DNA from 3 places in the Fodinicola acaciae genome. Region 2 is predicted to be linked to each of the others. Evidence: riboswitches for the same ligand, from Rfam matches in the RefSeq annotation. Region 2 holds a riboswitch; each other region holds the start of a gene.

Region 1 (2,259 bases), on a different contig from region 2:
ACGTTGACCACCGCGATGAAGATGCTGTAGCTGGCGGTCGACAGGTCCAGGTTTCTGATGATCGTCGGGATGAACGGCGCCACCATGATGATCGAGGTGCTGATCAGCAGGGACACCAGCGCGGCGATCAGTCCGACCAGGACGAGCGTGGCGGCCCGCGGATTGCGGCGCCGCCGCATCGTCGTGACGACCAGGCCGCCGATCAGCACGATCCAGAGCGGAAGCTGACCGGCCAGGCCGGCCAGAGAGCTGACGAAACCCAATGCGGCTCCTTCGGTTTGGATCTTGCGTAGGCAACCTTAGAGGGGCGTGTCACGTGGAAAGGCCCGGCACCAGAACCGGTGCCGGGCCTTTCACGCGTACGCGGGTCGATCAGCCGGCCGGACGTGCCGCGCCGACGAAGCCCATCGAGTCGATGCTGGAGATCTTGACGTTTTCGCCTTCGGTCGGCGCGTGGATCACCTGGCTGTTGCTGATGGCCAGGCCGACGTGCCCGAACCCGTTGAAGAACACCAGGTCGCCGGCCTCCACCGCGCCGCGGGAGATGTGCGGGTTGCCCTGGTATTGCTCGTGTGCGGAGTGCGGCAGGCTGATGCCGACCTGCCGGTAGGCGGCCATCGTGAGGCCTGAGCAGTCGTACGAGTCGGGGCCGTCGGCGGCGAACACGTACGGCTTGCCGAGCTGCGCGTACGCGAACTTGACCGTGGTCGGTGCGCCGACCGGCGCCTCCGGCGCGTCCGCGTCCGAGCCGAACTCGCTCGGGTCCAGCTTGGCGCGCAGCTTCTTCAGCGGCTTGAGCTGTGCGTCGTAGGTCTTCTTGCTGGTGGTGAGCGTGTTGACCAGGGTCTGCGCGTCGGAGGTCAGCTTGTTGACCTTCGCCTGCTGCGCGGCCTGCGCGGCCTTGGCGTCCTTGAGCTGCTTGAGCGCGCCAGCGGTCTTGCCGGTGAGCGCGTCCAGCGTGGTCAGCTGGTCCAGGAAGGTGTCCGCCGAGCCGCTGGTGATCATCGAGCTCATCATGCTCACGTCGCCGCCCTTGTACGCGCTGATGGCGTACGAGGCGGTCTGGTCGGACAACGCGCTCAGCTTGGCCTGTGTGGCGGCGAGCTGCTTGTTGACCGTCGCCTGCTGCGCCTTGACGCGCGTCAGGTTGACGTTGGCGGTGTTGTATTGGTCGTTGAGCGTGTCCAGCTTGTTCTCGATCGTCCTGATCTGCTGCTGGACCTGGCTGAGGCTGGGGTCAGCGGCGGCCGGGCTGGCGAAAGCCATCGAGCCGGCGACGAGGCCAGTGGTGAGGAGAGTAGGCACGACAAGGACACGAAGGCGCTGCCATAGCGTCACTTCTCGAAGACTCCTTCTTCCGCGATGACCGCCTACCGAGTTAGCTGACGGATTCGGGCGGGGAAGAAAAAATCGCCCTACCGCGACGGATCGCGGATTCACCCCAGGAACTCGGGTCCCCGGCTCGCGTCCGACCCCTGCCGGACGTCGATTCGGCGGCGTCAGCCGACGGCACCCGGTTGAGCGCCTGACTCTCGACCGACAGAGGCGAAGCTTACGACATCGCCTCTGCCCTTCCATCGTTACGGGGTCGAGGCGCGTTACGGCGCGCCGGGAATATTTCGTTGAGTCCGCGCCAACCAGGTGTTATGCGCGCGACGCTTGGCCGCAAATGCGTACCCTGCCGGACAAAGTGTCACCTGACGACGCGGGAGAAGATCGCGCTCAGCACCGAAATCAGCTCCTTGGCCGGCTTGGGCACCGCGCCGTCCTCGAAACGCACTTTTCGGCCATTGACCGTGATGTCGTACGTGAAGCCGTCGGCGATCTGGTATGGCGGCCGCGGTGGCCGGTCGGTGACGGAGAAGTTGCGCAGCTTCGCGAGCAGCTCGGCGCGTTCGGCGGCGGTCAGCGTGTCGTGCCGTACGTCCCGCTGCCGGCTGCTCGCGGTGAGCTGGCCGGCGGCGGTGATCCGCAGGTCGTCCTGGACGCCGGCGATGCCGCCGGTGCGGTGAAACGCCAGCGCCGGAAGCTCGTTGCCCGGCGCGCTGGTCGCCGGCGGATCGTGCGGCGTACCCGTCGTCGGGGTCGCGCATCCGGTCACCGCCAACAACGCCACGATGGCCAGGGCTCTACCGCGCATCATGCGACCTCCGCCGGAAGAATGTCCGTCGGTGGCTTGGACGCCGGCCGGTGCGATCCGGTTCCCGCTCAGCCGCGATGCCGAGGGAGTGAACACGGGGCCGTCAGCGTCGAAGCCGC
Region 2 (2,259 bases):
CGAGGCACGCATCGACGACCGGCTGATGCTCACCATGCGCGCGTCGCGGCCGCTGGAGATCCCGGAGGGCATCCAGGCGCTGCTTACGTACGGTCGCGGGCCGCTGTTGCCGCCGCCACCGCGACGGGTCGTCAGCCAGACCAAGGGAGTCGGCGTCGAGCTGGACGTGACCGCGCTCAACGACGTGGTGTTCGAGAAGCTGGCCCGCGACCGGCAGGCCAGCCTGGCCGTCTACCTCGGCGAATGCGAGTTCGCCTCGTATTCGGCGGACGCGTTGATCGTGTCCAGTCCGACCGGCTCCACGGCCTACAACCTGGCCGCCGGCGGTCCGGTCCTGTCGCCGAAGCTGAGCGGCCTGGTGTTCACGCCGGTCGCGCCGCACATGATCTTCAACCGCAGCGTGGTGCTGGCCGCCGACGAGGCCGCGTCCGTACGCGTGCTGGACCGCTCCGGTCAGGTGGCGGTCAGCGTCGACGGGCAGCTGCGCGGCGTACTCGACCCCGGCGACTGGATCACCGTCCATCCGGCCGAGCACGCGGCGCAGCTCGTACGCATCCGGCCAGGCGACTTCTTCCGCCGGCTGCGCGACCGTTTCTCACTCGCCGACGCGCCGGCCGCACTCGCCGACGGCGACGCTTGACCCAGCGAGGGTGACGAGCTACATGGCGAAGGAGGGGCGTACGGCCGGAGCGAAGGTGATCGCGCCGCGGCGGTGACGGCCAGAGGTGTGCCGGTGGCGGCCAGCCGGCGCGCCGATGCCGCCGGGCTGGCGGACCTTGACGACGGCGGCGGCCAGGCCGATGCCGACCATCGCCGACACCGCGGTCGCCGGAGCGACCACCGGGTCAGCCAGCGCGTGCGGAGCCGCGGCCGGCGCGGTCGCGGTGACGTTGTTGTCGGCGATCGTGCCGTGCTCGACCAGCGTCTTGCTCTTCGCCGGACCGGTCACCGGAGTGGTCGTGACCTGCACCTTCGGCAGGTTGGGCCGGGGGTCGTGCACCTTCCACGCGCCGCTGGAGAACGGCTGCGGCGGACCCTTGACCCCGGTGCCACTGCCCCACTTGGTCACCACGTACGTGACCTGGATGTGGCCCGGCCCGAAGCCGTCGACCATGTGCGTCTCGCTGTTCCAGTGTCCGCCGGTCAGCTGCGCGTACGTCTGGCCGTCGATGTCCAGCATGACGCCGTGGTCGGACGGGAAGCCGGGGCCGCGGTCACCGATCACGAAGTCGGCCTTGCGGCCGTTGTACGTGACGTAGCCCTCGGTGCCCAGCGGCCAGCTCGGACTGGCGAAGACGCCCTTGTGCATCCCCTGGCCACCGGCCGGATCACCGGTGTCGCCGGCGATGCCGGAGCCGTCGTCCCAGAAGTACGACGCTTTGGTGCTGCCCTGCAGGAGCGTGCCCGGCGGCGGATCGTTGGTCGCGTACCTCAACGTCGGACCCCTACTCGTCCACCGTCCTCGGCACAGCGGGACGGTGAACTGCGTGGAGGTGGACCACGCGACTCTCCTCTCCTTCGGCTGCCTACCGGGTTAGCTGACGGGTTCGGGCCAGGAGTCGCCCTACCGCACGTGGCGGATTCACCCCAGGAACCTGGGTCCCCGGCTCCCTCCGCGGAGGGACTCGGCGGCCGCCCGGCTGCCTTCCGGATGAAGGACGGGTGAACCGGACGAACACGATGACTCTAACCACGACCTCCGGCAAAGTTTCAGCAGGTCGCCCAAATCACAACCGTGTCGTTCGGTTTTACCGCGTACGACCAGGAAAAAGGTCGTAAAGCGACAGTCATTTTGCCTGATCAGGACACGTCCACCGAGATCGATGCCTGGCGCGCATGTGCCGCGTGCGGCGATGGAGATCTCGACACGTTCGCCAGACCGGACATATCCTGCGCGCACGTCGAGCCGAGGAGCGGGGACATGGACTACGTGGCGATCGCCTGCCGCCTGCTGATCGGCGTGGTGTTCGCCGCCTCCGCCGCGACCAAGCTCGTCGGGCCGTCGGCGTTCACCGCGTTCGTCACATCCGTCCGGCAGATGCGCGTCGTGCCGGGGACGTTCGCGCGGCCGGTCGCGTACGTCGTCGTCGCCGCCGAAGCGCTGATCGTCGTGCTGGTCGCGGTGCCGTACGCCGGCAGCGCGGTCGCCGGCTTCGCGATCGCCGCCGTCCTGCTCGCCGCCTTCGCGGTCGGCATCGTCATCTCGGTGCGACGCGGCGAGCGTACGCCGTGCCGCTGCTTCGGCAAGTCGACGACGCC
Region 3 (2,259 bases), on a different contig from region 2:
GCGGTCGGCCGCGGTCACGCCGGGCGGCCGGAGCTGGCCGAAGCAGGTGCCGGCCTGCTCCGGACTCGCGACCAGTACGACCCGGTCGGCGCCGCGCCGCAGCCGTGGCGGGTCGACGGTCAGCGTGGCCGAGCGCAGCGTGACGCCGCTGGTCGCCGGCTGGTTGTAGAAGACGAAGTCGGCGTCGCCGGTGACCCGGCCGTCGCGGCCGAGGACCAGGCCGGACAGGTCGTACGGCCCGGTCACCGTGATCGACACCGGGCCCTGCGGGAGGACCAGGTTCGCGCCGGCGACCAGGTCCGTGACGGTCGTGCTCACGTCACGTACAACTGTCCGCTGCCGGTCAACCGTTCCTGGCCAACCTGTGAAACCGATAAGAACAGCGCCACGCCGTCGGGGGCCGGCGTGGCGCTGTCCGTTCGGTGGTCAGCCGCGAGCGGCGCCGGCGAACGGCATGATGTCGATGTTGCTGATCTTGACGCTCTCACCCGGCTGCGGCGCGTGGATCACCTGCTTGTTGCTGATGGCGATGCCGACGTGCTCGAAGTCGTAGAAGAAGACCAGGTCACCGGCCTGCACCTGGGACCGCGAGACGTGCTTGAGCGCGGCGTACTGCATGTGCGCCGAGTGGTCCAGGCTGATGCCTTCCTGCTGGTAGGCCATCATGGTCAGGCCGGAGCAGTCCCAGCTGTCCGGACCGGCCGCGCCGAACACGTACGGCTCACCCAGCTGCGCGAAGGCGAACCGCACCTCCGGCGACGAGCCGGGCGGCGCGACCGCGTGCGTGGTGCCCTCGTCGTAGTTGGGCGACAGCTTCGCCTGCAGCGCCATCAGCGGCTGGAGCTGCGCGTTGAAGCTCTGCTTGCTGGCCGCCAGGGTGGTGACCAGGTTGGTCGCCGAGGTGGACAGCGCCTGCAGCTTGGCGTTCTGCGCGTCCAGCGCCTTCTTCGCCGCCCGCAGCTGCAGCAGCGGTGCCGCGGCCTTGGCGGTCAGCGCGTCCAGCGTGGTCATCTGCTGCAGGAACTGGTCGGCGGAGCCGCTGGTCATCATCGAGGTCATCATGCTCATGTCGCCGCCCTTGTACGCGCTGACCGCGTACGAGCCGGCCTGCTGCTGCAGGATGGCGATCTGGGCCTGGGTGGCGGCCAGCTGCTTGCCGAGCGTGGCCTGCTGCGCCTTGACCTTGGTGAGCTGGACGTTGGCGGTGTTGTACTGCTCGTTGGCGGTGTTCAGCTTCTGGGTGAGCGCCTGGATCTGCGCGTTCACCTGGCCGATGTCCGGCTGGGTCGGTGCCGCCGACGCCGGGGTGGTGGACACCAGGCTGGCCAGCAGTGAAGCCGTGACGATGGGGATGAAAAGGGCATGCTTGCGCCTACTCAGCGCGCGAGCGCGAGTCACTCTCGCGTAACTCCTTCTTCCACGCTCACCGCCTACCGAGTTAGCTGACGGATTCGGGCGGGGAAGAAAGTTGTCGCCCTACCGCGGCAAGCCGCGGATTCACCCCAGAAAACACGGGTCCCCGGTTCGGTACGCATACCGATTCGGCGGCGTTTGCCGATGGTGTCGGGTGACACCTGCGAATCGACAAACCGATGCGACCCTACTCGGTGTCGCCTCACCTGTCGTATCGCGGGATCGGATCGACGTGTTACGCACCACGCATGGTTGACCTTTTTTGGCTGGTGGGAAGGGGAGTACGTCCGGAATGACCGGACCAGAGGTCAATTTCTCCTTAACGAAACCTTATCTGTGTGCCGGCATAATGTCGGAGAATTCACAGTGGCTGGTGCGTAAGGAAAAACCCGCGACCGAAGGCGGTCATGCGACCCACGTATCACCAATTCTCTGCTATTGAGTGACCGGCGTCTCCCAGTCCAATTGCAGCTCGCTCAGCCAGTCGCCGCCGGTCGGCCGGCTCGCCGGCCGGCCGCTCATGGTGGCCGCGACCTCGACGACCAACTCCACGCGCGGACGGCGTAGTCGCTCGTACGTGCTGAACGCGCGCTCGGCGTCGGGAATGTCACGCAGGCATTTCGCCAGTACGATCGCGTCCTCGGCGGCCATCGACGCGCCTTGCGCGGCGGACGGTGACGCGGCGTGCGCGGCGTCGCCGGCGATCGTCATCCGGCCGTTGTGCCACTTCGGCACCGACGGGATGTCGTAGTTGTTGCGGCCGGCGATCTCGTCGGTCGCCGCGACGATGTCGGCCGCCGGCGTACGGTCCGGCCGGAGCAGCTCGACGAGCTGGTCGCGCCAGTC

What was found. A riboswitch is a leader RNA that binds a small molecule or an ion and turns the genes downstream of it on or off. The one in region 2 is predicted to bind cyclic di-AMP.
Positions count from the first base shown of each region.
Region 1: it holds a riboswitch for cyclic di-AMP, as region 2 does, so the genes downstream of both, GNX95_RS16655 (C40 family peptidase) here and GNX95_RS13110 (hypothetical protein) in region 2, are expected to answer to the same signal.
Region 3: it holds a riboswitch for cyclic di-AMP, as region 2 does, so the genes downstream of both, GNX95_RS16225 (C40 family peptidase) here and GNX95_RS13110 (hypothetical protein) in region 2, are expected to answer to the same signal.

Region 1 is NZ_WOTN01000002.1:292,547-294,805, forward strand. Features, by position in the region: gene GNX95_RS16650 (hypothetical protein) at 1-263, opposite strand, end outside; gene GNX95_RS16655 (C40 family peptidase) at 373-1,305, opposite strand; cyclic di-AMP (ydaO/yuaA leader) riboswitch at 1,353-1,506, opposite strand; gene GNX95_RS16660 (protealysin inhibitor emfourin) at 1,694-2,143, opposite strand.
Region 2 is NZ_WOTN01000001.1:2,792,374-2,794,632, forward strand. Features, by position in the region: gene GNX95_RS13105 (NAD(+)/NADH kinase) at 1-640, shown strand, start outside; gene GNX95_RS13110 (hypothetical protein) at 659-1,435, opposite strand; cyclic di-AMP (ydaO/yuaA leader) riboswitch at 1,509-1,641, opposite strand; gene GNX95_RS13115 (MauE/DoxX family redox-associated membrane protein) at 1,922-2,259, shown strand, end outside.
Region 3 is NZ_WOTN01000002.1:203,066-205,324, forward strand. Features, by position in the region: gene GNX95_RS16220 (CAP domain-containing protein) at 1-318, opposite strand, end outside; gene GNX95_RS16225 (C40 family peptidase) at 427-1,398, opposite strand; cyclic di-AMP (ydaO/yuaA leader) riboswitch at 1,414-1,557, opposite strand; gene GNX95_RS16230 (FAD-dependent monooxygenase) at 1,849-2,259, opposite strand, start outside.